DNA from 3 places in the Paraburkholderia caribensis genome. Region 2 is predicted to be linked to each of the others. Evidence: riboswitches for the same ligand, from Rfam matches in the RefSeq annotation. Region 2 holds a riboswitch; each other region holds the start of a gene.
The links. A riboswitch is a leader RNA that binds a small molecule or an ion and turns the genes downstream of it on or off. The one in region 2 is predicted to bind cobalamin.
Positions count from the first base shown of each region.

Region 1: another riboswitch for cobalamin. It lies ahead of C2L66_RS25570 (CbtB domain-containing protein); the one in region 2 lies ahead of cobG (precorrin-3B synthase).
Region 3: another riboswitch for cobalamin. It lies ahead of C2L66_RS11850 (TonB-dependent receptor domain-containing protein); the one in region 2 lies ahead of cobG (precorrin-3B synthase).

Region 1 is NZ_CP026102.1:2,009,085-2,018,988, forward strand. It holds gene C2L66_RS25550 (methyl-accepting chemotaxis protein) at 1-1,502, opposite strand, end outside; gene C2L66_RS25555 (AEC family transporter) at 1,683-2,633, opposite strand; gene C2L66_RS25560 (LysR family transcriptional regulator) at 2,741-3,691, shown strand; gene C2L66_RS25565 (CbtA family protein) at 3,682-4,452, opposite strand; gene C2L66_RS25570 (CbtB domain-containing protein) at 4,474-4,698, opposite strand; cobalamin riboswitch at 4,743-4,897, opposite strand; gene C2L66_RS25575 (histidine phosphatase family protein) at 4,945-5,520, shown strand; gene C2L66_RS25580 (hypothetical protein) at 5,536-5,934, opposite strand; gene C2L66_RS25585 (hypothetical protein) at 6,148-6,366, shown strand; gene C2L66_RS25590 (hypothetical protein) at 6,880-7,167, shown strand; gene infA (translation initiation factor IF-1) at 7,299-7,562, shown strand; gene C2L66_RS25600 (GntR family transcriptional regulator) at 7,686-8,393, opposite strand; gene C2L66_RS25605 (cyanate transporter) at 8,571-9,830, shown strand.
Region 2 is NZ_CP026102.1:1,174,755-1,184,658, reverse strand. It holds gene C2L66_RS21730 (AraC family transcriptional regulator) at 1-446, opposite strand, end outside; gene C2L66_RS21725 (dihydrolipoyl dehydrogenase) at 644-2,038, shown strand; gene cobM (precorrin-4 C(11)-methyltransferase) at 2,130-2,852, opposite strand; gene C2L66_RS21715 (cobalt-precorrin-6A reductase) at 2,849-3,586, opposite strand; gene C2L66_RS21710 (cobalt-precorrin-5B (C(1))-methyltransferase) at 3,583-4,683, opposite strand; gene C2L66_RS21705 (bifunctional cobalt-precorrin-7 (C(5))-methyltransferase/cobalt-precorrin-6B (C(15))-methyltransferase) at 4,683-5,888, opposite strand; cobalamin riboswitch at 5,977-6,163, shown strand; gene cobG (precorrin-3B synthase) at 6,250-7,638, shown strand; gene C2L66_RS21695 (precorrin-8X methylmutase) at 7,631-8,257, shown strand; gene C2L66_RS21690 (precorrin-2 C(20)-methyltransferase) at 8,257-9,015, shown strand; gene cobJ (precorrin-3B C(17)-methyltransferase) at 9,003-9,904, shown strand, end outside.
Region 3 is NZ_CP026101.1:2,657,682-2,667,585, forward strand. It holds gene cobT (nicotinate-nucleotide--dimethylbenzimidazole phosphoribosyltransferase) at 1-410, opposite strand, end outside; gene C2L66_RS41605 (ABC transporter ATP-binding protein) at 447-1,268, opposite strand; gene C2L66_RS11845 (FecCD family ABC transporter permease) at 1,265-2,326, opposite strand; gene C2L66_RS11850 (TonB-dependent receptor domain-containing protein) at 2,333-4,327, opposite strand; cobalamin riboswitch at 4,392-4,655, opposite strand; gene C2L66_RS11855 (hypothetical protein) at 4,876-5,238, shown strand; gene C2L66_RS11860 (cell division protein ZapA) at 5,235-5,552, shown strand; RNA gene ssrS (6S RNA) at 5,617-5,798, shown strand; gene C2L66_RS11870 (EVE domain-containing protein) at 5,936-6,406, shown strand; gene C2L66_RS11875 (SIMPL domain-containing protein) at 6,581-7,318, shown strand; gene lgt (prolipoprotein diacylglyceryl transferase) at 8,144-9,049, opposite strand; gene C2L66_RS11885 (LysR family transcriptional regulator) at 9,123-9,904, opposite strand, start outside.

The sequences.
Region 1 (9,904 bases), 830 kb from region 2:
TTAGCCTCATCCGCAAGCGCCGCCGCCGTCGCAGCATTCTCTTCCACCAGCGCCGCGTTCTGCTGCGTCACTTCATCCATCTGCGTAACCGCGAGGCTCACTTCCTTGATCCCGTCGCTTTGCTGCTGCGACGCCGTCGCAATCTCGCCAACAATCTTCGCGACCCGAGAAATGGCGGTCTCGATATCGCGAATGGTATCGCCCGCGCCCGTCGCGATCTGCGCGCCGTGCGCGACGCGCGACGTCGAATCTGCGATCAGGATGCCGATCTCCTTCGCCGCCGCCGCCGAGCGTTGCGCAAGGCTGCGCACCTCCCCCGCGACGACCGCGAAGCCGCGCCCCTCCTCGCCCGCGCGCGCCGCCTCGACAGCCGCGTTCAGCGCCAGAATATTGGTCTGAAACGCAATCCCTTCGATCGCCGTGATGATGCCCGTCATCTTCGACGAACCGGCGTCAATCAGATGCATCGTCTCGACAAGGCTGCCGACGGCTTCGCGCCCGTGCGCCGTCATCGACGATGCGTCTTCGGCCAGCTTGCTCGCGTGCTGCGCGTTCTCGGCGTTCAACTGCACGGTCGATGTCAGCTCGTCCATCGCCGCAGCCGTCTGTTCCAGCGACGCAGCCTGCTCCTCCGTGCGCTGCGACAGATCGAGGTTGCCCGCCGCGATCTGCTGTGTCGCCGCCGCGATCGAATCGGAACCCTTGCGCACCGTCGTGATCGTCGCGCCGAGCTTGTCCTGCATCGTCGCGAGGCCGTGCAGCAGCGTGCCCATCTCGTCCTCAGAACGGATCTCGACGCGCGTGCGCAGTTCGCCCGATGCAATCGCGTCGAACTGGCCAAGCGCGTCGCGCATCGGCGACATGATCGCCCGACGCAACGCCCGCCAGCTGAGGTACGCGACGCCCAGCCCGACGGCAATGCTCGCGATGCACGCCGTCAGCAGCGTGCGAAACGTCGCGGACGAATGGTCGGCGGCGGCCTGCGCAGCGTCGTCGAGATATTTCTCCAGCGCGCCCTGACTCGCGTTCATCGCCGAATACAGGCCAATCAGATGATTCGCGCGGCTCTCGTCCATCCAGTTCGTGTCGCCACTGCCGATCGCCTGGATCAACTGGTCGATGCCGTCGCGCAGCACCGCCGTGCGTTTCGCGTCGAGATCGTCGGTAAGGCTTTGCAGCGCGGGGGTCTTCGGCAGCGCCCGGAATTCGGCCCATGCCCTGTCGGCGTCGCCGAGCAGACGCTTCGCGCGGTTCAACTGCTCGCCGAGCTGCGGCGAATGCGGATTGCTCATGGCCCAGTCGAGGCCGAAGCGCGCCCGCGACATCGCCGTCCCCGAACGGCCCAGCGCCACCACCGACGCAAAATTGACCTCGTACCCGTCGCGCTGCGCCCGGTTGCTCTTCGCCATGCCGAAAATGCCGAGCGCGCCCGTCGCGATCAGCAGCACGCCGAGAAACGCAATCGTCGTCGCGATCCGGGCGTTGATGGTCAAGCTTTTCATGTTGTCTGGTCTCTCGCTGTCTTGCTGTTTTTCGCCAATGAGCCCGGCCGCGCTTGTTCCATATATAAAACATGTTTCCTTATATGGAACTTTAGGCGAGTGTAAGGCGAAAAAAATGAGCAGACCACTGCTCATTCAGCGCGCGTTGCTAGCCCGCGACACCGGATCAACCTGCCGTCGTCACCCAGGCGCGTGCATATAGAACAGCAGCAGCGACAGCGAAACGAGCGATCCCAGCGTCGACAGCAGAATGGTCTGCGAGGTGATGTGCGCCTCGCGTTCGTAGAACTCGGCAAGCATGTAAGGGCCTGTGCCCGTCGGCAGCGCGGCGAGCAGCACGGCCATGTCGACCATCGGGGCGGGCAGCGCGAACACACGCGCGGCGATCCACCATGCGAGCGCAGGCTGAGCGATCAGCTTGATGGCCGTCAGCACGAACGACGTGACGGGCTCGGCCGCCTGCTCCGCCGGCGTGCGCTTTTCCGCGAGGAACAGCCCGAGGCTCACCAGCGCGCACGGGCTCGCCGCGCCGCTCAGCAGCTTCAGGAACGTCTCGACGCTGTGCGGCAGCGCGACATCTGCGCTCGCCGCCAGCACACCGAGAATCGGCGACGCGATCAGCGGATTGCGCAGCAGCCGCCACACCACTTTTGCGCCGAGCTTGTGCGGCGTGCGCTCGGTCTGCAGGCCGATCTCGATCAGCACGATCGCGAGCGCGAACAGCACGCAGGCGACGATGATCGTCGCGATGGTGGTCGGCGTGAGGCTCGCCCTGCCGAATGCGAGCAGCCCGAGCGGAAAGCCGATGTAGCCGGTGTTCGGATACGACGCGGCAATCGCGTCGACGCTTGCATCGGCAAGATGCCGCCCGCTGGCGAGCCGCGCCAGCAGCACAACCACGAACACGCCCGCGCAGGCAATCGAGAACGTCGCGATGAAGGCCGGCTGATCGAGCTGATGCCAGGTCGAATGGGCCATCGTGTCGAACAGCAATGCGGGCAGCGCGAGCCACACCACGAAGCGGTTCAGTTCGGAAGCTGCCGTGGGGCCGAGCAGATTGCGACGGCGGCAAAAGAAGCCCGCGAAGATCAGCGCAAAGACGGGCAGCAGGATTTCGAGCGTAGACAGCATGAAGTTGCGGCAACGAAGGTAAAAAGGGAGGAAACGCGCAAGGGTAAGCGTTTACACCTATACAATCCAATGCCGAATCCAACCCTCGACGATACTTTTTTTGCATCATGCTCGACGTCAAGCCGCTTCGCTACTTCGTCACGCTCGCCGAAACCCGCCATTTCGGGCGTGCGGCCGCGCGGCTGAACCTGTCGCAGCCGCCGCTGAGCCGGCAACTAGCTGCGCTGGAAGCCGCGCTCGGCGTCACGCTGATCGAGCGCAGTCCGCGCAGCGTCACGCTCACGGCCGCGGGCGAGCGTTTCTACGAGGACGCGAAGGCGATACTCGCGTCGATCGAGCAGGCGGCCAGACATGCCCGCGCGGCGGCCGCCGGCGACACTGGCCAGTTGACCGTCGGCTTCACGATGTGCGCCGCGTACAGCGTGCTGCCCAGCTATGCGCGCGCGTACGGTGACGCCTGGCCCGGCGTCACGCTCAACCTGCGCGAAGTCGTATCGAATGATCTGGCGCCGCAGGTGCTGAGCGGGCAGATCGACGCCGCAATCATGTTTCCGGGCGCGCAAAGCAAGGATCTCGACACCCGCGCGATCTTCACCGAGCCGCTATGCGTCGCGTTGTCGCGCGAGCATCCGCTCGCCTGCGCGCATCAACTGAAGATCGCGCAGCTCGCGCGCGAGCCGTTCGTGATGGCGTCGGAAGCCGTGTCGCCGAGCCTGCGCGCGACCATCGTCGATCATTGCGCGCAAGGCGGTTTCGCGCCCGATGTGCGCTTCGAAGTGCAGTTGCAGCAGACAGTGTTGAGTCTCGTCGACGAAGGCGTGGGGATCGCGCTGGTGCCGGAGTCGATGCGCAAGGCGCAACTCGTAGGCGTCGTCTTCAGACCGCTCGACGACGCGCCGACGATTTCGCAAATGCTCGTCTGGTCGCCGTCGAACCGCAACCCATGTCTGGCGCGGTTTCTGGAGATTGCCTGGAAGCGGCGAGCGGAACGAAACGGGGAAGAGAGCCGCGCGTCTGCGCATTCAGGCGCAGACGCGGAAAAGCAGCGTTACAGATAAGCCGAGTTGCGCGCCGATGCAGCCGATGCGCGCGCGATGCGTTCGCTGCGCTCGACCAGTGCCCCGAACAACAGGCCGATCGTGGCCCACATGATTGCCTGCATGCCGAGCGCCGTGAAGCGGAACTTCCACAGCACGACGGCGGGGAACGCTTCGGGCACTTCGTTGACCGTCGGCAGCGCGATCTGGATCGCGGCGATGATCGCGACGAACACGATTCCGCCCACGATCGACGCGTTCCACACGCCGAGCCGCGACACCAGGTGCTTGCGGACTTTCATCGAGAACACCGCCACGACGAGCGACGTGACGATCATCAGGAAGAACAGCCCCGTGCGCATGCCGATGGTTTCCGGATCGCCCACGGAAGGCGGATTCGCCGGATACTTGATGGTCGGCACCAGCACGACGGCGACATAGGCGCCCACTGCGAGCCACGCCGACAACGCACGTGCGCCGAGCCGGCCGACGCGTCCATGCAGATACGCGAACGTCAGCGCGAACAGCCCGCCGAACGCCATGCCATATGCGACGACGCCCGTCAGCAGACCGAGGCCCGCCTGCGTGCCGCGGCTGACGAGTTCTTCTTCATGATCGTGAGCGCCGCTGGCGTCGCCGTGATCGTGCGCGGTTTGCATCTTTTCTTCGAACGAGATCGCCGTATCGACGAGCGGCTCGCCTGCCACGCGCGCAAAGGCGAACGTCAGCAAACCCGCGACGATGCCTGCGAGCATCCCTCGCATCAATAACTTACCCACCATGGTGATGACTCCCTTACGCGATCAGTGGCAAGGAAAGCCGAGCAGATGGCGGCCGTCGTGCACGAATTCATGCACGTACATGCCGGGAATCAGCGAAGTCGCGCCCTGTTCGGCGCCGACGAAATAGAGCGCGAGCAGCATCAGCAGGCCGCCGAACAGAATCCAGGGCAGCAGCTCGCGCAGCGGGATGGGGGTGATGACAGGTTGATCGGTCTGACCGGCGTGGTCGAGAACGGCGTCGTTCATGACGGACATCTCCTTGGGGTTACGCGCCCCGATAGTCGAATGATGAGAGAGGTCGAAGCTTGGGTCTGGCTTCCGGCTTGTGTACAGCCTGTTGTGTACGCATTTGCTGCCGATTACAGTGGCGCGACCGCGCCGGGCTTGCACCGGCTTCCGCGCTTCGAGTGGCGACTATTCTACGGCTAAACTGCGAAACGCTCTCCTGTTTCTTACCCTCTTTCTTCCCATTTCCCGGACCCAAGGCCGTCGATGCGCACACGCCTGTTGTTGATCAGCCACCCGGCGACGGCCGCGCAACGCAAGGGCACGTTCCCCGCCGACGATCCCCTCGATACCCGCGCGGTCGAAGAAGCCACGTCGTTTCGCGCATCGCATGCCGGCTTGCTGAACGCCGATGCCGCGCTCAGCAGCCCCGCTGCGTGCGCGCTGGACACGGCGCGGGCGCTTGGACTGGCGGCGACGATCGTACCGGATCTCGCCGACGCCGACTTCGGCCGCTGGCGTGGGCGCCGTTTGCTCGACGTGGCGAACGAGGACACGAACGCACTCGACACATGGACGCGCGATCCGTCATCCGCGCCGCATGGCGGCGAATCATTCGATGCGCTGACCTTGCGTGTCGGCGGCTGGCTCGATGCGTTCGAGCAGCGCGGCACGGTCATCGCCGTCACGCATGCGGGAGTGATCCGCGCGGCGCTCATGCATGTGCTGCAAGCGCCGTCCGCGAGATTCGCGCGTATCGAGGTGCCGCCCCTTTCCGTCGTCGAACTGCAACGCGATCAGCGCGGCTGGACGTGGTGGCCCGCACCGGACCGTCGAAGCTGAGACGCCCGCGCGCGCTCACAGCGTCGGACACGACAGCACCTGCTGCGGATTGAGCGTCGTGCCAGGCATGCCGTCGGTGGCGGGCTTGCCCTGCGCCGGCGTCGCGATCAGGCGCACGGCATCCGTCCCCGCGTTGGCGAGCACGTAGCGCTCGGGGCGGCCTTGCGGCTGCCAGTACGCGCGATAGATGCCGCCGTCCTTCAACACATGCAGCGTGCCCGGCACCGTCTTGCCGCCCGCGATGAAATCGACGGGCTCGCCGTCGCGCAACGCGAAGCCGCTCGCGGCCGACACGCTCGATGCGCCCGACGCGCCCGCGCCCGCCAGCACGCCGCACGATGCATCGCCCGTTGCCGCGACGGCCAGTTGTGCGACGGTCCATAGCGCGAGCGGCGCGATTGCTCTGATTGTCATGGCGGACCTCGAGTTGTCTGGAATCGTCTGGAATGGCGAGCCGAATAGTGCGTCAGGCGCCTCGGGCGCGTTGCAAAGCGCATACCCGGCATGGCCTGCGGACATCTGACCGCGTGAATTTTGACCGCGTGGCACCGCGCTTTTTGATGTGCGATAAAAGACGAGACTCAAGAGTCAGATCATTCACAAGCGTTCACCGAAAAGAGGCAACTGATGGCTACGCTCGAAGCGTTTCGTTCCGTGCTCGACGATGCACGCACGCCCGAGATCATCCGCAATCACATCATCGATTCGCTGCAGTACGCGCTGCGCAACCACGGCCAGGTTTTCACGTCGAAGGAAGTCGAATGGCTTGCCAAGTGGGACGATGCGCGCATTCCGCTCGCCGCCAGCCGCGAACTCCAGAAACGCTTGACGCAAACGGCCGACTGAGCGCGCCGAGCGGCCGCGCGCGGTGCCGCGCGCCAGACGGGCATGCTCCGCGAAAGCGGTCGCGGGAAAGTTTCTGCTACCCAAAGCCCTGTTTTTAGGGCATAATATATTTAACGCAGCGCTCTGCCCGCATCACCCGTCAACTTCTTCACCGTAACGCGTCAACGTCTTCTCGTCTTCGCCGCGTTGCACTGATTGCATTGCATCCCAGCCGTCCCGTTATCGCGCAACATCATGCAGCGGCAACACGGCGGTCTTCGTCACTCCGGCCACGCGCTGCACGCCTGAACCCGACGGGGTGACATTCGCTACGTTCGTTGCCCGTGCGGCATCAGCGTATTTTTCTCCATCCGTTCCGCGTTGATCGCGGTTGCGTCCGAGCCAGCGCATACGGCTCGCGCGAGACTTTTTCCATTGCGGCGCGCCCCATGGCGCTGCGCCGCCCGCTGCCTATTCGCCGCGCCTGCCCGTTGCAGTGACGCGCGCCGGCAGCCGCATCACAGGACTGTGTATATGACGACGCAAGGCATCAAGACGTACAAGGGCTACGAAATTCATCCGCTGATCTATCCGCGCCGCACGGCGAACGGCGTGGCGCACCGCAATTCGATCGACAGCGGCTATGACGCGTCGGTTCGCATCTGCCGGGTCGGCGCGAACGCCGCCGCCGATGGCCGCGTGTTCCGCCTGTCGTATTTCCGGCCGTTCGAAGGCGCGGGCAAGGCCCGCATAGCCTGCATGGAGCATGCAGCACAAGTGATCGACGGCCGGGTCGACGGACAGACGGTTTCCGACCTTTGATCTCGCGCAGCGCAACGCGCGCATCAGCATCATCGTCTCACCGCATCGACGCGGCAGCCTTCGTGCTGCCGCGCAAATTACGCTGCGCGCCGCGCGCGCCGCACCCTTCCCTCATCGACCAGGAGTAATGCATGGCGAAAGAAGAACTGCTTGAACTGGACGGCATCGTCGACGAAGTACTACCCGATAGCCGCTACCGCGTCACGCTGGATAACGGCGTGGTCGTGGGCGCGTACGCGTCGGGACGCATGCGCAAGAATCACATCCGTATCCTCGCGGGCGACCGCGTCACGCTCGAACTGTCGGTCTACGACCTGACCAAAGGGCGCATCAATTTCCGTCACAAGGACGAACGAAGCAGCGGCCCGCGTAGCGCACCCATGCGCCGCCGCTAACGTAGCGGCAACCCACTGAAGCGTCCCGCGCTCATGACCGGCGCGACGCAATGGTGAATCGACGTACAGGGCAACCGTCGATCACCGTAAGAGATGCGGCATGTGCAACGCATGCCGATCGATTCACCCACGAAAGACCGCACGCGGATCGTCGCTCGCGCTGGTCTGCATACGCGTCACGACGCGCTCTTCCAGTTCCGCGAGATGCGCGCGCATTGCTTCGAGCGCCGCGTTCAAGTCACCATCGTCCAGCGCCTCGATGAGCTGCGCGTGTTCGTCGGCGGAGCAGGTCGTGCCCTTCGACGGATCGTAAAGCGCCTTGTACAGCTCCGTCTTCGCCACGAGTTGCGCGACGAAGCCCTGCAACTCCGCGCTCCCCGCGATCTGCGTCAGCAGCACATGAAAGTGCCCCGCCAGCCGCACCTGTTCATCCACGCGGCCTTCCTTCAGCGCCTTTTTCTCGCTTGCGATATGCGCCTTCAGCACACGCCTGTCCTGCGACGACAGCGCACCGCATAGCGCGGTGACGATCCCAGCCTCGACGATCTGCCGCGCGCGATAGACCTGGCGCACATCCTCCTCCGACGGCGCCGGCACGAACGCGCCGCGATTCGCTTCCAGCACCAGCTTGCCTTCGAACCCCAACCGCGCCAGCACCTTGCGCAGCGCGCCGCGCGTGCAGTTGAACGCGGCCGCGAGATCGCGCTCGACGAGCTGCGCGCCCGGGCGCAGCCGGCCTTCGAGCAGCGCCGTGGTGATCGACGCATAGATGCGGTCCTCGACGTTGTCGTCTTCCGGGGCAGGCGGCGGTGTGTGCGGGCGTGTGGCCATGGTGTGCGAGTGGGAAGGTGGCGGCGGCGGCCGTATTTTAGCGGCGCGCGGCCCTACGCGCATGAAGCGTCGACAGCATCGGCCCAATACCGGGGATAGCGGATTTGCGCCGAATGGTTAACCATTTTCCGATATTATGGTTAACCAAACGCTTTCGACTGATCCGTAGGACACCCCGTGAACCAGACTCCCGGCATCGATTCCCCGCGCATTTCGCATCGCACGACATCGTCGGCCCTATCGTGGCAGGACGGGCTCTGGCTTGCCGTCATCGTGGCGATCGGCATCAACCTGCGGCCGCTGCTGACGTCCGTGAGCCCGTTGATGGCGACGATCCGCGCGGCCACGGGTCTCAGTTTCTCGGGCGCCTCGCTGTTGACCAGCCTGCCTGTCGTCGCGATGGGATTCGGCGCGTTCGGCGCGGGCTTGCTGACGCGCGTGGTCGGCGAAGCGCGCGGGGTCGCGCTGGGGCTGCTGGCTATTGGTGTCGCGTGCGGCGCGCGGCTGGCTGCTTCGAGCGGCACGGCGTTGCTGATGACGGCGCTCGTCGCGGGCACGGGCGTCGCCGTCATTCAGGCGCTGTTGCCGGGCGTGATGAAGCAGCGCTTTCATGCACGCGTGCCGCTTGCGATGGGCCTGTTCTCCGCGTCGATCATGGGCGGCGGCGGGCTGGGCGCGAGCCTCAGCCCCTATGTCGCGAAGGCGTCCGGTTCATGGCACGCGGGCCTCGCGATGTGGGCCGTGCCTGCTGCGCTCGCCTGCATGTGCTGGCTCGCGCTGCAACGCCGCGCATCGGCGCTCGATGGACCCGCCGCCGCGCCCCTGGCTGCGAGTCCTGGGCACGCGCATGTGGCGATCTGGAAGAAGCGCCGCGCGTGGGCATTGGGCCTGCACTTCGGCCTCGTCAATGGCGGCTACACGACGCTGGTTGCGTGGCTGCCCGCGTACTACCAGCAACGTGGCGCGAGCGTCGCGCAGAGCGGTTCGCTGCTCGCGGCGATGACCGTCTTCCAGGCGGCGTCGGCGCTACTGCTGCCGCTCGCGGCCGCGTCGTTCCGCGACCGCCGGCCGTGGCTCGTCGCCGGACTGTCCGCGCAACTGGTGGGGATCGTCGGGCTGCTCGCGTATCCGGATGCGTTGCCGCTCGCGTGGGTCGCGATTGCAGGCGCGGGACTCGGTGGTACGTTCTCGCTGACGCTCGTGACGGCGCTCGATCATGCCGGCGATCATCGCCTCGCCGGAAAGCTCGTTGCGTTCGTGCAGGGCGTGGGCTTCATCGTGGCGGCGATTTCGCCTGTCGTCGCCGGACGCTTGCGCGACCTGACGGGCAGCTTCGCGGCCGCGTGGATCATGCTCGCGGCCTGCATCGCCGCGATGATCGCCTTGACCTTCGCATTTTCGCCGCGCAGCTACGCACGCTGGCTCGGCTCGCGGTAAAGCGCGCTACGCGAGCAGGTCGTAGATGGGCTGGCTCCGCACTCGCTGCTTCGCGCCAAACAGGTGCAGCGCAC
Region 2 (9,904 bases):
GCGGCGGCGTCGCCGTTGCTGGTGGTACGCGCGCCGCTGCGCACCACCAGCCGTGACGGCAAGTGATCGCGCAGCAGCCGGTCCGGCACGGCGCCGAGCAGGAAGCGGCCGCACAGGATGTCGACCGTGTCGCCCGTGCCGCTGTTCTCCGCGACGCTCAGCATGATGTTGCGCCGCTCCGTGACGGGCACGGGCGGCGCGCCGCTGCCGTCGTGGATACGGTGCGGGCTGCCCGTTGGAAACACGATGATGTCGCCCGCGGCCAGATGCTCGGGCGGCCCGTTGCCGTCTTCGAGCACCGCGCGCCCCGACAGCAGCACGTGATACGGAATCTCGCGCACGCCCGCCGGGCCTTCTTCGATCGCCCATGGCGCGCCGAAGTGGCAGCGAACGTCGACACGCCCGCTCACGGGCATCAGCGACAGAAAGCGGCTCAGCAGATCCATTCGAGCCGCCGGTTGAGCCGCGAGTTGAGCCGCGAGTTGAGCCGATTAAGCATGTTTTTGAATCGTTCGAGGATTAGCAACGCCCACGCAGGACCGTACAGTGAAGCCGTGCAATGCAAACCGATTCTACTGGACGGCAGCGACGCGCGCGGCACAGCACACTGATTCCGCCACCGCCCGTCAGAGCGAGGAACATCATGAAGACGCTTCATATCGATGTCGCAGTGATTGGCGCGGGCAGCGCGGGCTTGTCCGCCTTCCGCGCCGCGAAGGCCGCCGGCGCGAGTGTCGTGCTGATCGAAGGCGGCGCGTACGGGACGACTTGTGCGCGTGTCGGCTGTATGCCGTCGAAGCTGCTGATCGCCGCCGCCGAAGCCGCCCATGCGGCGCGCAGCATGGCGCCGTTCGGCGTGCATGTCGATGGCGCCGTGCGGGTCGACGGCCGCGAAGTGATGGCGCGCGTCAAGCGCGAGCGCGACCGCTTCGTCGGGTTCGTCGTCGAATCGACGGAAAGCATTCCCGATGCAGAGCGGCTGATCGGCTACGCGCGGTTCATCGACGACACCGTGCTCGAAGTGGGCGAGCACACCCGCGTGCACGCGAAGCGCGTCGTGATCGCGACCGGCTCGTCGCCGTACGTGCCCGCGATGTACCAGGCGCTGGGCGAGCGCGCGATCGTCAACGACGACGTGTTTGCCTGGGATGACTTGCCGCGCAAGGTTGCCGTGATCGGCGCGGGCGTGATCGGGCTGGAACTGGGTCAGGCGCTTGCGTGGCTCGGTGTCGACGTGACGATGCTAGGCGCGCGCGGGCGCGTTGGGCCGTTGAGCGATCCGGCAATCAAGGATTATGCGCGCGATGTGTTCAAGGATTCTTTTCACTTCGAGACCCACGCGCAGGTGGAAGCGGCGACGCGGGAAGGTGACACGGTGCGTTTGCGCTATCGCGATGGCGCGGGGGAATTGCACGAAGACACGTTCGATTATGTGCTGGTTGCGGCAGGCCGTCGGCCGAATATGGACAAGCTCGCGTTGCATAACACGACGATCGAGCTCGATGCGCGCGGTGTGCCTGTGTTCGATCCGCTGACGTTGCAGGCGGGCAAGCATCCTGTGTTCATCGCCGGCGATGCAAATGATGTGCTGCCGCTCCTGCACGAAGCGGCGGATGAAGGCCGCGCTGCGGGCGAGAATGCGGCTCGGTATCCCGATGTGAAGCCGCTTGTGCGGCGGGCGGCGATTTCAGTGGTGTTTTCCGAGCCGGGGATTGCGATGGTTGGTGCGCGGTTTCTGGATCTTGCTGACGGGTCGTTTGTGACGGGTGAAGTCAGCTTCGAAGACCAGGGCCGCAGCCGCGTGATGCTGCGCAACCGCGGGCTGATGCATGTCTACGTGGATCGCGCTACGCGGCGGTTCCTGGGTGCCGAATGGATCGGGCCGGATGCCGAGCATATCGCGCATCTGCTTTCGTGGGCGCTGCAGATGGGGCTGACCGTCGATGCGATGCTCGCGATGCCTTTTTATCATCCTGTTGTCGAGGAAGGTCTGCGGAGCGCGTTGAGGAGTGCGGCTGCGCAACTGGCTGCCGTGTGATTTCGGGGTCTGGTTCTGGGCTTCGCCGGGGGTTTCGGGTTCGGGGGGCAGCGGTGCGGCGTTAGCCAGGTAGGTTTGCCCCCCGCGCGCCCTACTTGGAGTACAAAGTCGACTCCGCGAAATCCTCCGCCTCCAGCACCCGCCCGACCAGAATCAACGCGGTACGCTCTATATCCGTCGCTTGCACCTTTTCAACAATATCAGCAAGCGTCCCGACAACTTTCTCCTCATCCGGCCAGCTTGCCCGATACACCACCGCGACGGGACAGTCGCCCCCATAGTGAGGCATCAATTCATCGACAATCAGCGCAATATGGCGCACCCCAAGATGAATCGCCATCGACGCGCGATGCCGCGCAAGATCCGCAAGCTGCTCGCCTTCAGGCATCGAAGTCTTCCGCGCATATCTCGTCAGGATCAACGTCTGCGACACATCAGGCAACGTCAGCTCGACCCCGAGCGCAGCCGCGCAGGCCGCCGTCGCCGTCACACCGGGCACGATTTCATACGGAATCCCAAGCGCGCGCAAGCGGCGAATCTGCTCGCCAATCGCGCCGTACAACGACGGATCGCCCGAATGCACGCGCGCGACGTCCTGCCCCTTCGCATGCGCTTCGGCAAGCAGACCAATGATCCCATCCAGATCGAGCTCGGCCGTGTTCACCACTTTTTCAGCGACGTTCCCGCTCAACACAGCTTCCGGCACAAGCGAACCGGCATAGAGAATCACCGGACACGTACGCACCAGGCGCTGCCCCTTCACCGTGATCAGTTCAGGATCACCCGGTCCCGCGCCGATAAAAAACACCGTCATTTCACAGTACTCCAATCTTCTTCGTTCAATGCGCGCAGCAGTTGCGCCGGACTGTCGAACGCCCGATCGACCTCGGGCAGCGCAGGACGCCGCATCATCACGACCGGCACCTTCAGTTCCCGCGCGACCTCGAGCTTCGCCTGCGTCGCCGCGCCGCCGCTGTTCTTCGTCACCAGCACATCGATGTGATTCAGCGCGAACAGCGCCCGCTCGCCGTCGATATCGAACGGGCCGCGCGCGTCGATGATGCGCGCGCGCCCGTTGCCCGGATGCGCGTCGAGACAGCGCACGATCCAGTACTGATGCGCGGGTATCTCGTCGAGATGCGCGAGCGGCTCGCGCCCCGACGTGAACAGCACGCGCCGAAACGGTCGGATCGCATCGACCAGTTCGTTCCAGCCGCTTACCATGCGCCAGTCGTCGCCCGTTTGCGGCGTCCAGCCCACGCGGCGCAGCGCCCAGCACGGCACGCTGGCTTCGCGGCACGCAACAGCCGCGTTCGCGCTCATTTGCGCGGCATAGGGATGCGTCGCGTCGATCACGAGCGCAATGCCTTCGCTTTCGATAAAACGCGCAAGCCCTTCGCTGCCGCCGAACCCGCCGACCCGTACTTCACACGCCAGCCCGTCCGGCACACGTCCGAGCCCCGCCAGGCTATAGACATGCTGCCGCCCGAGTTGCCGCGCGATCTGCAATGCGTCGCCCGTGCCGCCGAGCAATAACAGACGTTTCATCGCGCCACACCGATGATGTTGCCCTGCCGGTCGATCGCAAACATCTCGACTTCGACCGACGCGGGCACGATGTCGCGCGCCACGTCGCGCGCGCGTGCGCAGACGATATCGCCGAGCGGCACGCCTTTTTTCCGCGCCATCGCAAGCGCTTCCTGGCTCGTGTTCGCGCCGACGATAGCGGCCTGCAACGCGGCGTCGCTCGCGGCATGTTGCGCCGACCACGCGGCGAGTTGCGGTAAGTCGATGCTCGAATGGCGGCTGTGCAGATCGAGATGCCCCGCCGCGAGTTTGCTCAGCTTGCCGAAACCGCCGCACATGCTGAGCTTGTCGACGGGCGCGCGCTTCAGATGCTTGAGCACGGCGCCCGCGAAGTCACCCATTTCGATCAGCGCAATATCGGGCAACCGGTAGTAAGCGCGCATGGCGTCCTCGCTCGCATTGCCCGTGCACGCGGCGATATGCCGATAGCCGTTCGCGCGCGCAACGTCGATGCCCTGATGGATCGACGCGATATACGCCGAGCACGAGAACGGCCGCACGATGCCCGTCGTGCCGAGTATCGACAGCCCGCCGACAATGCCGAGACGCGGATTCATCGTCTTCTGCGCCAGCGCCTCGCCGTTCTCGACGCCTATCGTCACTTCGAAGCCGCCCGCGTAACCATGCTCGGCGGCCAGTTCGTTCAGATGCGCGGTCATCATCTGACGCGGCACCGGGTTGATGGCCGGCTCGCCGACGGGCAGCGTGAGGCCCGCGCGCGTCACCGTGCCGACGCCCGGCCCGGCATGAAAACGCACGCCGGGTTGATCCGCGAGACGCACGCGCGCGAACACCACCGCGCCATGCGTAACGTCGGGATCGTCGCCCGCGTCCTTGACGGTGCCCGCTTCGGCGCCGCCTTGGCCGCCGTCGATCAGGCGGCAGAAGACGAGTGGCATCGGCACATGCTGGCCTTTCGGCAGCACGATTTCCGCGACATCGCTCGCCACGCCCGACAGCAGCAAACGCGCCGCCGCCAGCGACGTCGCCGTCGCGCAGCTTCCCGTCGTGTAGCCGCTGCGCAGCGGCGCGGGCTGTTCGGGCGTTTCGTCGCGCATCACGGTTTGCGGGTGTCGAGTAGCGTGATTGGCAGCGCGGCGCGCCACGTCTCGAAGCCGCCCAGCGGCTGCGCTTCGGCCAGGGCGACGCGCGTCAGCGCGCCGCCGTGCCGCGCGCGCCACGCGACGAGCGCCGCCTCGCCTTCGAGGGTGACGGCGTTCGCAATCAGCCGCCCGCCTTGTTTCAGCGCGCCCCAGCAGCCGTCGAGCACACCCTGCGCAGTCACGCCGCCGCCGATGAAAATGGCATCCGGCGCGGGCAGGCCATGCAGTGCGTCGGGCGCCTTGCCAGCGACCAGTTGCAGCCCCGGCACGCCGAGCGCGTCGCGATTGTGTTCGATGAAACGCTGACGTTCGCCGTTCGCTTCGATGGCTATCGCGCGGCAACTGGCGTGCGCGCGCATCCATTCGATGCCGATCGATCCACAGCCCGCGCCGACGTCCCATAGCAGTTCGCCAGGCGCTGGCGCGAGGCGTCCGAGCGTCAGCGCGCGCACGTCGCGCTTGGTGAGCTGGCTGTCGTGACGATAGGCGTCGTCGGGCAGCCCGGGGGTCAGCGCGAGCCGCGGCGCGTCCCGCGCATCGCGCCGGCAGTCGAGCGCGATCAGGTTCAGCGCCGCCGACTCTCCAATCGACCAGTCGTGCGCGCGCGCGTCGACGATGCGTTCGGACGCGCTACCCAGATGTTCCATCACGATCATGCGCGTCGCGCCGAAGCCGCGTTCGACGAGCCACGCGGCCACGGCGGCGGGCGTCGCGCCGTCCGCGCTCAGCACGAACACGCGCGCGCCATCGTGCAGATGCATCTGCAACGCGGCAAGCGGCCGGCCGACCAGCGACACCGTCGCCACATCCTGCAACGCCCAGCCAAGGCGCGCCGCCGCAAGCGACACCGACGACGGCGCGGGCAGCACGCGCAATTCGTCGGCGGGAACGTGGCGCGCGAGCGTCGCGCCGACGCCGTAGAACATCGGATCGCCGCTCGCCAGCACGCACACGGGCGTGTCGCGCCGCGCCAGCACGGGCGCGATGTCGAACGGATGCGGCCATGGCTCGCGCGCGGCGGACAGGCACACGGGCAGCATCGCCAGATGCCGCTCGCCGCCATAGATCACCGACGCGTCGATCAACGCGCGCCGCGCCGTTTTCCCCAGGCCGGCAAAACCGTCATCGCCCATTCCCACTACGGTCAGCCACGCTGACATGCGTCGATCCTCATCTGCTTGCTGTACTGAAAACGCTGCTGCGGGCCGTGTTTCAAGGCTGCGGCATCGTTGTGCTGTTCGAAAAAAGGCATAATACCCGTTCGCCGGTGCCTTTCGGGGCCTAAGAGGGAACACACATCACTGCGATGACCGTGACTGCCCCCGCAACTGTATGCAGCGAGTCCACGCCAATTTGCGCCACTGGTGATACCGGGAAGGCCCGGCGTGTGCAGCGACCTGTGAGTCAGAAGACCTGCCGGCCAACAGTTCGTGCCAGCCAACATCGGGCGGGGTGTACCGATGCCGAGCCGCTCTCCTTCGAGATGCCCGGGCCGTCGCGCGACGTAAACCCCGTAATGTCTTGAGCCACGCTTTCGATTCGTCCGACGCTTCCGCCTTGCGCCCTTCGGCTTGTCCGGGGCTGTTGCGCATCGTGCCCGCGCTCGACGGCGGCCTGTGCCGCGTGAAGCTGGCGGGCGGCGAATTGAGCGCGACGCAGGCACGCGCCATGGCCGGGGCGATCGACGAACACGCGTCGGGTGTCGTCGACATCACGAATCGCGCGAATCTGCAGTTGCGCGGCGTGAAGCGCGGCCATGAAGCTGCGCTCGTTGCAGCGCTGCTCGACGCGGGGCTCGGACCGCAGAACGCCGAGCATGCATTCGCCGACGACGTGCGCAATGTGATGGTCAGCCCGGTTGCGGGCCGCGACGCAAGCGCGTTATACGACACGAGCGCGCTAGCTGGCAATCTGTTGACGCTGCTGCAAGGTGACACACGGTTCGCCGCGCTTTCGCCGAAATTCGCGCTGATGCTCGACGGCGGCGAGCGTCTGATGATGCTCGATCATCCGCACGACATCTGGTTTTCGGCGATGCTGCAGCGCGACCGTCCGGACGTGCTGTTCGCAATCGGACTCGCTGGCTGTCCGCCCGTTACGGCGGACCATGACAGCGCTTTGGCCGCCGTCACGGCTGCGGATCTTGCGACGTTCACGCAAGCGCTCGTGCACACGTTCCTCGACCTCGCCGCGCCGGACGATGCCCGCATGCGCGACCTGCTCGCCGCGCATTCCATCGAGAACATCATCGGGCACGCCGAACGCAGGAGCGGTGTGAGCCTGCTGCGCGACGCGTCGATCCGAGGCTGGCGCCGGGAACCCGCCGATGCCGAGCGACGGCTCGGCGCGCATCGGCAAAACGACGGACAGCGCTGGCATGTCGGCGCGCAGCCCGCGTTGGGCCGCATGAACAGCACGACGTTGCGCGGCCTCGCCGAACTCGCCGGCGGCAATGCGCGCGCGACGCTGCGCATGACGCCGTGGCAAAGCGTGCTGCTCACCGACATCGACACGGTGAACCTCGACGCAACGTTACGGAAGCTCGAAGCACTCGGTCTCGCCACCACCGCTGACAATCCGCTGACCCGGGTGATCGCATGCGCCGGCTCGGCCGGCTGCGCGAAGAGCCAGGCGGACACGAAAGCCGACGCACTAAAACTGGCCGCACAGGTACCCGAGCATACGCAAGTGCATCTCAGCGGCTGCCCGCGTTCATGCGCGGCGGCGCATCGCGCGCCCTACACGCTGCTCGCGGCAGCCGACGGCCATTACGACCTGTACCACACACACGACCCGCGCGAGTCCAACGGCTTCGGCCGATGCATCGCGCGCGGTCTGACGATCGACGAAGCGGCGGATGCACTGAACGCGTCCGCCCTTCCCCCAACTGATGAGCCATTCGATGCTTGACTACATCCGCGACGGACAGGAAATTTATCGCCAGTCGTTCGCGACGATACGCGCGGAAACCGACCTGTCGCGCATTCCCGCCGACCTCGAAAAGCTCGCCGTGCGCGTGATCCACGCGTGCGGCATGGTCGATATCGCCAGCGACCTGCGCTTTTCGGACGGCGCGGGCCGCGCGGGACGCGAGGCGCTCGCCAGCGGCGCGCCGATCCTCTGCGACGCGCGCATGGTCGCCGAAGGCATCACGCGCGCGCGGCTTCCCGCGCACAACGACGTGATCTGCACGCTCGCCGATCCGTCCGTGCCCGGGCTCGCGCGCGAGATGAACAACACCCGCTCGGCGGCGGCGCTCGAACTGTGGCGCCCGCGCCTGCAAGGCAGCGTCGTCGTGATCGGCAATGCGCCGACCTCGCTGTTTCATCTGCTCGACATGCTCGACGGCGGCGCGCCCCGCCCAGCGCTGATTCTCGGCTTCCCGGTCGGCTTCATCGGCGCCGCGGAGTCGAAGGCGATGCTCGCCGCCAATAGCCGCGGCGTGCCGTTCGTCGCCGTGCAGGGCCGGCGCGGCGGCAGCGCGATGGCGGCGGCTGCCGTGAACGCGCTCGCATCGGAGGACGAATAATGGCCGATCAGGCGAACAGCACGCGCGGGCGTCTCTATGGTCTCGGCGTCGGCCCCGGCGACCCGGAACTGATCACGGTGAAAGCGCTGCGGCTGCTGAAATCGGCGCACGTGGTCGCGTATTTCGTCGCGAAGGGCAAGAAAGGCAACGCGTTCTCGATCATCGAGTCGCATCTGTCGAGCGAGCAGGAGCAGTTGCCGCTCGTCTATCCCGTGACGACGGAAGCACTCGAACCGCCGCTGTCGTACGAAGCGATCATCGCCGACTTCTACGACACGGCCGCCGAAGTGGTCGCGAAGCATCTCGACGCCGGGCGCGACGTGGCCGTGATCTGCGAAGGCGACCCGTTCTTCTACGGCTCGTACATGTACCTGCACGACCGGCTCGCCAACCGGCTCGCGCCGCGCTTCGAAGGCGAAGTGGTGCCGGGCGTGTGCTCGATGCTCGGCGGCGTCGCCGTGCTCGGCCAGCCGCTCGTGTACCGCAACCAGACCTTGTCGGTGCTTTCAGGCGTGTTGCCCGAAGACGAACTCAAGCGCCGTCTCGCCGCCGCCGACGCCGCCGTCGTGATGAAGCTCGGCCGCAATTTCGACAAGGTGCGCCGCGTGCTCGACGAACTGGGGCTCGCGGAGCGCGCGCTATACGTCGAACGCGCGACGATGGCGAACCAGCGCATCGTGCCGCTCGCCGAAGTCGACCCGATGGCGTCGCCCTACTTCTCGCTGCTCGTCGTGCCGGGGGAAAAATGGCAAGGCTGACAGCACCGCCCGCGATCGTGATACTCGGCGTCGGCGCGCGGGACACGGCGCGGCGCGTGCAATCGCTGTATGACGGCGCGCAGGTGCATGGCCTGCAGGGCCGGGTCGCCGATGCCGATGTCGCTTACACGGAACTCAACGCGCATCTGCGCGAGCTTTACGCGAGCGGCACGCCGATCATCGCGCTGTGTGCGGCGGGTATCGTGATTCGCTGCGTCGCGCCGCTGCTCGCGAACAAGGGCGCCGAGCCGCCCGTGCTGGCCGTCGCCGAGGACGGCAGTGCCGTCGTGCCGCTGCTCGGCGGGCTGTCGGGCGTCAATGCGATGGCGCGCGAAATCGCCGCCGCGCTCGACGTGCCGCCCGCGATCACGACGAGCGGCGAGTTACGCTTCGGCGCATGCGTGCTGAACCCGCCCGACGGCTACACGCTCGCGAGCCTCGATCAGGGCAAGCGCTTCGTGTCGGATCTGCTGGCGGGCGAAGCGACGCGTATCGAAGGCGACGCGCCGTGGCTCGACGGCGTGCAACTGCCGCTTGCCGACGACGCGCAACGCGCGATCCGCGTCACGCCGCTGGCATGGCACGGCGCGACGGACGAACTGGTGATTCATCCGCGCAGTGTCGTGGTCGCCGTGCGTGCAACCCGCTCCGGCGCCGGATCGTTGCCTCAACGGATACGCGAAGCGGCGCAGACGCATGGGCTGGCGGCGCAAGCGCTGGCGGTGCTGCTCGCGCCCGCTACGCTGACGGGCGATCCCGCGCTTCGGCAGGCAGCCGACGAGTTGCAGGTCGCACTACGCTTCACCACTGACAGCAGCCTGGACCACGATGCAGACCATAGCGCGGCCCAGATGCTCAGCCAAACCTTACGCGTGCCTCACAAAGCGCT
Region 3 (9,904 bases), on a different replicon from region 2:
AAGTTGCGCGTGCCACGGGCGATGGGGATATCGACGAGCCTTTCGTGCGGCGCGAACTCATGCGCGACACCTGCATTCACCACTTCGAGTTCGAGGCCCGCCACGCGGCTGAACGCATTGATCGCCGCCCCGCCCGCGAGAAAATTGAGCACCATCTGCGCCGTCACCGCTTGCGGATACGGACTCACGCCCGCGTTCGCAATACCGTGGTCGCCGGCGAAGACGATCATCGCGGGACGTGTGACGGTGGGCTGCGTGCTGCGCTGGATCATGCCCATCTGACGCGCGAGCGTCTCGAGCTGGCCGAGACTGCCGGGCGGCTTGGTCTTCAGGTCGATAATGCGTTGCATCTCGGCGCGCAATGACTGTTCGAGCGGCTCGACGATAGGCAGGGAATGCAAAGTGGTCATGTTCGTGTTTGCGTGAAGAGTTCGGTTCATGCGTGTTCAGTTGCGAGACGCTGCGCGCAGCGCCGGAATCAGCGCTTCATCGTCGCCGTCACGGATCAGCACGAGCGGATAGCCGAAGGCGCGGCTGGCGAGTTCGGGCGTCAGCACGTCGCGTGCGCGTCCCGCATGCGCGACGCCGTTGCCTTCGAGCAGCAGCGCGTGCGTCGCGAACCGCCGCGCGAGATTCAGATCGTGGCACGAGAACATCACTGTACGCCCGCCGCCGCGCGCCCATCCGCTCAATGCTTCGAGACAGTCGATCTGATGATGCAGATCCAGATGCGCGAGCGGCTCGTCGAGCAGCAGCAGCGGCGCGTCCTGGCACAGCACGGCCGCGAGCGCGACGCGCTGCCGCTCGCCGCCCGACAGTGACAGCACGTCGCGCGCAGCGAAGTCCGCGAGACCGAGCGCATCGAGCGCCGCATGCGCGGCGGCGCGATCCTCGTCGCGCTCCCAGCCCCATCCCGCGAGGTGCGGAAAACGGTTCAGCAGCACGATATCGAGCACGCTCGCGCTGAACGCATCGTGCGATGTTTGCGGCATCAACGCACGGCGCTGCGCGAGGCGCGCGAGCGGCCATGCGTTCACCTGCATTCCGTCCAGTTCGATGTGTCCTTTCGCTGGACGCACAAGACCCGCGAGCGTCGAGATGAGCGTCGTCTTGCCCGCGCCGTTCGGACCGGCGATGCACCAGACTTCACCTTGATAGAACGTGTGCGTGAAGTCATCGAGCAAGGTGCGCGAGCCGGCCCGCAAGGTCAATTGGTCGGCATGCAGGGTGGCATCGGCGCTTGTGTCTGCGATCATGCGTGCGTTCATGCGCGCCTCCGTCGAAGCAGCATCCACAGGAACACGGGCACGCCGATCAACGCGGTGATGACGCCGACGGGCAACTGCGCGGGCGCGATCACCGTGCGCGCGACCAGATCGGCGCCCATCACGGCAACGCCGCCGCCAAGCGCGGCTGCGGGCAGGAGCATCCGTTGATCGTTGCCGAACGCGAGCCGCAGCATGTGCGGCACGACGAGCCCGACGAAGCCGATCGTGCCGCCCGTCGTCACGGCAGCGGCGGCGGCGAGCGACGCGACCAGATAGACGCGCAGCCGCGCGCGCATCACGGGCACGCCGAGCGCTTGCGCCGCGGCGTCACCACGCAGCAGGACATTGAGTTGCGGCGCGATGGGCACGATCGCGAGCAACGCGATGCACAACGCAGCGAGTGCGAGCCACGGCGCGCCGCCGCCGTTCAGATCGCCCGTCAGCCAGAACAGCATGCCGCGCAGGCGGCTGTCGGGCGCGACCGTCAACAGCAGCGTGATCACGGCGCCCCACCCGGCCGCGATCACCGCGCCCGTCAGCAGCAGACGCGGCGATGCGTCCTGCGGCTCGCCGCGCCACAGCGCGCCGCGTGCAAGACCGAGCACCAGCAGGATCGAGACGAACGCTCCGGCGAACGCCGATGCATCGACGATCCACCACGCGCAGCCCGCCATCATCGCGACCAGCGCGAAGCTCGCCGCGCCGCCCGACACGCCGAGCACATACGGCTCGGCCAGCGGATTGCGCAGCAGCACCTGAAGCAATGCGCCCGCGAGCGCAAGCAACGCGCCGCAACCGAAGCCGGCGAGCGCACGCGGCAGGCGCAGCGTGCGAACGATCTGCGTGGCGAGATCGGACGATGCATCAGCCGACGGCAGCAACGCATCGAGCACGCGCGACGGCGCGACGCTCACGCTGCCGAGTGCGAGCGACGCCACGAAGACCACGAGCGCCGCGATGCCGAGCGCCGTCCAGATGGCGAGCGCGCGCTTCGCACTCATGCCGCGCGCGAGCTGGACCGGTCGGGGTTGCCGCTGACGTTGCACGAGTCCGCTCATCGCGCGTTATTGCTGCTGCCAGCCGAGCGTGAGGGAGGCGCCGCGCCTTGGCGTGTTGTACGTGTAGGCGAGTTCATAGTCCTTGTCGAAGAGATTCTGGATTTGCGCGGCCACGTACCATGACTTCGTGATGTTATAGCGCGCGGACAGGTTCACGATGCCATACCCGCCGAGCACCGTGCCGCCGTCGTCGCGCTCGCCGCTCACGAGCCATTCGCCGCCCACCCGCCAACTGCCGAGATTGCGGTTCGCGGCGAACGACGCGAAATGACGCGCGCGACGGTTCAGGTCGGTATGCGTGTCTTCATCGACGGGATTCTGGAACGTCACGGCCGCGCGCACGTCGGTTTTGCCCACATGGCCCTGCCACGATCCTTCGATACCCTGCACTTTCGCATGTCCCACGTTCTCCGCGACGTAGATGCCCGGCGTGGTCTGCACATAGTCGATGAGGTTCGTATAGCGCGTCTGGAATGCCGTGAGCTTCAGCAGGCCGAGCGCGTCGGATGCGTACTGTAGTGCAGCTTCGACGGAATGGCTGTGCTCCGGTTGAATGAGCGGATTGCCGCTGTACGGGTAGTACAGATCGTTGAAGCTCGGCGCGCGAAACGCATCGGACCAGCTTGCAGTCACCTTCCAGTGCTCGTTGAAGTCGTAGCCATAGCCCAGATAGTAACTGTTGGCTCCGCCGAAATCCGAGTACTGGTCGCGCCGCAGGTTCGCCTGGACCTGGCTGTTGCCGAAGCGCCCCGTGTAGCCCGCGAATACCGAGTTCACGTGACGCGCGGGCGCGCTGTACTGATTCGAGTCGAGCGTCTGGTCGAGATGCTCGTAGCCCAGTTGAAGCTTTTGATCGCGCCCAAGCGTGAAATCGTTTTGCCACGTGTACTGCCGGTTGTCCGAATCGTAGCGGTATAGGTAGTCGCCGTTGAGCGACGTGTTGCTGCGATCGTTGCCTGTCGCGACGACGAAGCGCGTGGTCCACCAGTCGGTGAGCTTGCCGTTCGCGAAGGTTGACGCCGTCTGCACCTTGCTGTGCAGATTGTTGAGATCGGTGGGCAGACCGAAGGGATTGTCGAAGCTGTCGTTGCCGTTCGACTGAAAATAGCGCAGGCCGATGTCCCACTGGTCGTCGAGCTTGTGGCGCAGCGACGCGCTCACGCTCTCGTTGAAGTAACCGTTTGCGTTCGGATTGACGGGCGCGAGCGCCGGGTCGATCGACGAAAAACCGTCCGTCTTCGCGCGCGCGAGCGTGACGCTGAAGGTCGTGCGGCCGTCCTTGTCGAGTGCACCGTCGACGCCCGCCGCCTGGCGTTGCGTGTGATAGCTGCCGTACTCGACGTCGAAGTGAAAACGCGGCGGATGATTGCCGCCGTCCTTCGTGAACACCTGTACTACGCCGCCGATCGCACCCGACCCGTACAGCGCCGACACGTTGCCGTTGACCACTTCGACGTGATCGATCTGGTCGAGCGGAATCTGTTCGAGCTGCGCGTTGCCCTGGCTCACCGAATCGACGCGCACGCCGTCGATCAGCACGAGCGATTGCGTCGCCGACGCGCCGCGCAGAAAGAGACTCGACGTCGCGCCTGGTCCGCCGTTTCGCACGATCTGCGCGCCGGGCGCGAACTGCAGCAGTCCCGGCAAATCGCGCGCGCTGCTGTCCGCGATGTCCTGCGCGTCGAACAGCGTGGTCTGCGGAATCGCGTCGGCGAGGCGCTGCGCGCGACGGTCGGCTGTCACCACGATGGGCGACAACGTCGCCGGGTTAGTGGATGACGACGCGGCCACCGCAGAACCCGTCGAGCCATTGTCCGATCGATCCGTGGATGTGGCGGATGGGTTCGCCTCGTCGACCGTCTGCGCGCCTGCGGCGAGCGGGACTGAAGCGAAGGCGATCACGGCGAGCGCAGCAAGCGGCGCGCGTGTGAAGTGTGGGCACAGCGGGCGCGGAAACACCTGGCGCAGATACGCCGGGTGGACAAACACGGAGGTGAGCATCGAAAGAGTCCTGTGGGCCTGTGCGCGGCCCGCTCCTCGTGGGCCGATGCCTGTACAAGGAGCAACACGCTCCTTGCCTCCGGCCGGTATCCGGGCTGACGACTGGCCGACCCGCCTTCCCACGCAGCATGCGCAGTGGCGCTTCGCACGGCATCGGCTCTCATGGATGGCTCGACGCGTGCATGGGTCGACCTGCAGGAACTGCGGTCGTTGTACCGTTGCGAGGACAGCGCAGGTTGGCTCGTCCGGGCGGACTTCGCTCCCTGCTTCCCGTTTAACTGCGCGCGGCGCGATACCGCGCGCGGGCACCAGAGTGCCGCAAGTTTAGAAGTGGCGCACACACGCGTCAAGAAACGCGGGGACGGCGCAGGGACGACGAGGGTGGACTGTTAGAAAGAGTCCTTTTTTAAGGGTAAAAATGCGTGAATCGCGACGACACACCTGGATAATGCGGCATTAAAGCGCTACTGTTACGTCTCGAAACGAGACAAATGCCCGAGCGTGCGACATTCCGCGCTAGAATGCCATGTCTTTAGAGGACGCAGCACATGCTCACCGAACTCGAAACACTGTCACAGAACATCGGCCGGCTGATCGAGATCAGCCAACGCTACAACGAAGCGCGCCTCGCACTCGAAGAACAGCTCGCACAAGCGCGCGCCGAATGCGAAGCGACCCGCGTAGAACTCGAACAGACCCGCGAAGAACGCGCCGCATTGCAAGCGGAGCGCGATGCGCTGTCCGCGAAGATCGACGACGCCCAGGTGCGTCTGAACGCCATCCTCGAGAAGCTGCCGCGCGCTCGCGGTCATGAGCCCGACAATCAACTCGATCTCCTCGCGCCCGAGCAGCAGGTGCAGGCCAATCACGACGCGAACAACGACGCGACCCGCCACGGAGAAAACGCATGACCACGAAGCAGATCGAAGTGTCGATCCTCGGCCAGCCCTATCGTCTCGCCTGCTCGCCTGAAACGGAAGCGGCGCTGCTCGAAGCGGTGGCGCGCGTCGACGCCGAGATGTCGAAGATCCGCTCCAACAGCAACGTACGCGGCCAGGACCGTATCGCGGTGATGGCGGCATTGTCGCTGGCATCGGAACTGCTTAGGTTGCAAGCCAGCGTGCGACACGGAGAATCATTTCCCGCCGAAGAAATCCGGCGTACAATGCACCAGATGAATGAGCAGCTGGGCACTGTGATTCAACAGTACAGCAGCGTGCAGTAAAGAAAATTCTGGTGGGCTTGATTGTTTCGCGGTCGGGCTCATGTTGTAGAGCAAACGTTTTAAAGCTTCCCTGCCTGGTTCGCCAAGGTCATATATTCCTTGAACCAATGCTATGTGCACGGTTGCGGAAATTTGTAGCACGGGTGTGCGCGTCACTCTGTCTGATGTACCCGAAGTGCTGCTAACTGCGACCAATTCTGAACCTCAGGTTCAGGATGCCGGCCTAGCGGCTAAGGCGGGGACCCATACGAACGGCATCGGACTTTGTCCGGTGCCGTTTTTCTTTGGGCGCGCGCTTTGTGCAGATTGGCGCGCTCCGCGTTGCAAGCCGTTTGAAGCAGTTCGACGAAGACCTTCCTTTTATCTCACGTTCAATCCGACTCATGCGCTACTGGCTGATGAAGTCCGAACCGGACGAAGCGAGCATCGACGATCTCGCGAATGCCCCGCAACGCACGCTGCCCTGGACGGGCGTGCGCAATTATCAGGCGCGCAACTTCATGCGCAACGTCATGAAGATTGGCGACGGCGTGCTGTTCTACCACTCCAGTTGCCCTGAGCCGGGCATTGCGGGCATCGCGGAAGTATCGTCGACGCCCTATCCCGACCCGACCCAGTTCGATCCGAAGAGTCCCTATTACGACGAGAAATCGACGCAGGAAACGCCGCGCTGGACGCTCGTCGACGTCGTATTCAAGAAGAAGATCAAGCTGATTGCGCTGGCGGCGTTGCGCGAGCATCCCGAGCTTGCCGACATGCGCGTGCTCGCGAAGGGCAACCGTCTGTCGATCACGCCCGTCACGGAGGCGGAATGGGCGTTCATCACGAAGCAGCTTGCAAAGCGCGCTGCATGAATGCGTGGTGAACAGGCGTTCGCGTGAGATTCGAGCATTCACTCGGGAACCAGACGCCCCTTTCAGACGCCTAACCGCCTCGCAAGCGTCATGCCACGCGCGCCGCGCCACTGCGTCCGGCGACGCGGACCTCGACGCATGCATGCACAACCTGCTCAACAAAGGAGTCGAAGAATGACCAGAAAATCTGCGCTCGTGTGGGCGCTCGCGGCCGGCGCGTGCGCGGCGCCTGTTGCACTTGCGCTCACGTCCGTCGCGGCCAATGCGCAAACCGTTGTGCAGCAGTACCAGCCGGCCGGCGTGCTGTCGCTGAACGCGCAGGCGAGCGCCGATATACCGCAGGACGTTGTCGATATCACGCTGTTTTACGAACAGGAGGCCAGCGATCCGTCGTCGCTGACGGGCACGTTGAACCAGCATGCTGACCAGGCGTTGCAGAAGGCCAAGGGCGTGAGCGGCGTGACGGCGCGCACCGGGTCGTTCTCGATCTATCCGTCGACCGATCGCGACGGGCGCATTTCGGCGTGGCGGGGCCGCACGGAGATCGTGCTGGAGTCGCACGACTTCGCGGCGGCGTCGAAGCTTGCGGGGCAATTGTCTTCGATCATGCAGGTTGGGAATGTGCAGTTTTCACTGTCGCCGGAGGCTGAGCGCGCTGCCGGGCAGAAGTTGACGGGACAGGCGATTGCATCGTTCAAGCAGCAGGCTGGTGCGGCTGCGCAGGCATTCGGGTATAGCGGTTATACGATTCGTGAAGTGAATGTCGGGCATAGTGGCGGCGTGCCGCCGCGGCCTGTCATGATGATGAGCATGCGGTCGGATGTTAGTGCTAAGGCGGCGGCGCCTGTGCCGGTTGAAGGTGGGACGTCCACCGTGACTGTTAATGTTTCAGGGTCTGTGCAGATGAAGTGATTTTTTGTGTCTGCGACGCTGGTGGGGTGGTTCTGATTTTGCTGGCATTCGCGAATTGGCTTTTCGCTGGCATCCGCGTTACGTTAGCGTGCTTCACGCGTCGCCCCTGTGCGGGGCGGCACCTACTTTTCTTTGCCGCCGCAAAGAAAAGTAGGCAAAAGAAAGCGGCTCACACCGCCAGCCCATCTTCTTATCCACGGGCCCCCAACGTCCCCACCCTTCACACGGCAGTGCCCCGGGTGATGCTCGTTGCCAACGCTTCGAATCAACGCCTCACCCACTTCAAATACCCCTACCCGGCCAAGCGGCAGCGAATGGTATGCGCCGCCCAGGTGGCAAACTGTGTGTAGGCCGTAGTGCCTCGCACGCTTCACTCCGGACCGATATCGCACGCCTCCCACCCTGTAAGAGCGCTACCCTATGCGACGCGACAACCTACACACAGTTTGCCACCTGGGCGGCCGTGGAATATGTGGCACGGCATGCTGTAACGCGGGGGCGTGAAGCGGGTGATGAGCACCGCAAGTGCGCTGGCAACGAGCATGAGTCATGCGGTTGCCGAGTGAAGCGTGGGGACGTTGGGGGCCCGTGGATAAGAACACGGGCTGGCGGTGTGAGCCGCTTTCTTTTGCCTACTTTTCTTTGCGGCGGCAAAGAAAAGTAGGTGCCGCCCCGCACAGGGGCGACGCCTGAATCACGATAACGTAACGCGGATGCCAGCGAAAGCAAAGGCCAACACCCCGACCAGCGAAGCGCAAAGACCAATCGCGAAAATGCCAGCAAAATCAAAACCACCCCACCAGCGTCGCAGACAAAAACCAACCCTTACCCCGCATTAACAGCCCGCGCCGCCTCACGCGCATTCCGCCGATAAGCCCACACCAGCATCAACACCCCGGCAATAACCATCGGCAGCGACAGCCACTGTCCCATAGACAGCCCCAACGCCAGCAGCCCAAGAAAGTCATCCGGCTCACGCGCAAATTCAACCGTGAAACGTGCAAGCCCATAGCCAATCAAAAACACAGCCGAAGCAGCCCCAACAGGCCGCGGCTTCCGCGTAAAAAACCACAGCACAAGAAACAGCACGACACCCTCAAGCGCGATCTCATACAACTGCGACGGATGCCGCGGCAACATATGATATTGCGCAAACACCTCACCGAGATGCCACTGCGCGGCCTGCACCGGATGCGCCGCCAGCCACCCGGCGTCTTCATTCGCGGCACCGGGAAACAGCATCGCCCAAGGCGCATCGGGCGACGTCACCCGCCCCCACAACTCACCATTGATAAAGTTACCAAGCCGCCCCGCCGCAAGACCAGTCGGCACCATCGGCGCGACGAAATCGGTCACCTGCAGCCACGTACGCTTACGCTGCCACGCAAACAACACCATCGCGAGCGTCACGCCGAGAAATCCGCCATGGAACGACATGCCCCCTTCCCAAACCTTGAAGATGTCGAGAGGATGCGCGAAGTACCAGCTCGCCTTATAGAACAGCACATAACCCAGACGTCCGCCGAGTATCGTGCCGAGCACGCCGTAAAACAGCATGTCGTCGATATCCTTCGGGGTCCAGCCCTGTGCCGCGACATGCGGCAGACGCAGCCGCAACCGGCCCACGACGATCGCCATGACAAAGGCGACCAGGTACATCAGGCCATACCAGCGGACGGCCAGCGGCCCGAGATGAATGGCGATGGGATCGAAATTCGGGTGAATGTGCATCGTATCGTTATAGGGGTTCGGTAATCTGGAAACTCAAGCGCATTGGACGCGCCGCGCCACAAAGGGTTCGCCGCTAGCCGGCAAGCACATCGGCGTGAGCGCGCACGATGTCGATGAAACCGGCGAGCACAGGGCTCACTTCCGCCGTGCGCCACACCAGCCCGGTGACGACGGCGGGCACCGCCTCACGCAACGGACGATACACGACGCCCGTGCGCCGCAGGTTACGCAACGATTGCGGCACCAGCGCGACACCCATGCCCGCAGACACCAGGCTCACGATCGTCTGCATCTGGATCGCCTCCTGGCCGATGTGCGGCGTGAGACCGGCCGCGCCGTAGCAATCCATAATCATGTCATAAAAGCCTGGCGCCAGACGCCTTGGGAAAACGACCAGCGGCGCATCGCCCGCTTGCGCAAGGCTCAACGGCTCGTCGCGCCATTCGGCCGCGCCCGCCCCGCTGGCTCCATCGCCCGCAGCATCGAGCTCTGCATCGAACTCGATACGCGCCGCCATCTCCGTCGACATCGCGATCACCAGCGGCTCGCGCGCCAGCGGCAGCCACGACAGCTGCGACGCGTAGCGCGGCGGCAGCGGCCCGATGACCAGTCCCGCATCGACACGCCCCGCGACCAGCTCGTCGATCTGCACGTCGCTGGTCGCCTCGAGCAGTTCGAGCCGCACGCGCGGATGGCGCGCGCCGAACTCGCGCAACAGCGGCGGCAATAGCCCGTAATCCGCCGTCGACACGAACGCCAGCGACAGCACCCCCGCCTCGCCGCGCGCAAGACTCTGCGCCAATGGCCGCAGCCCCTCCGCACCCGCGAGCAGCCGCCGCACCTCGGGCAGCAGAT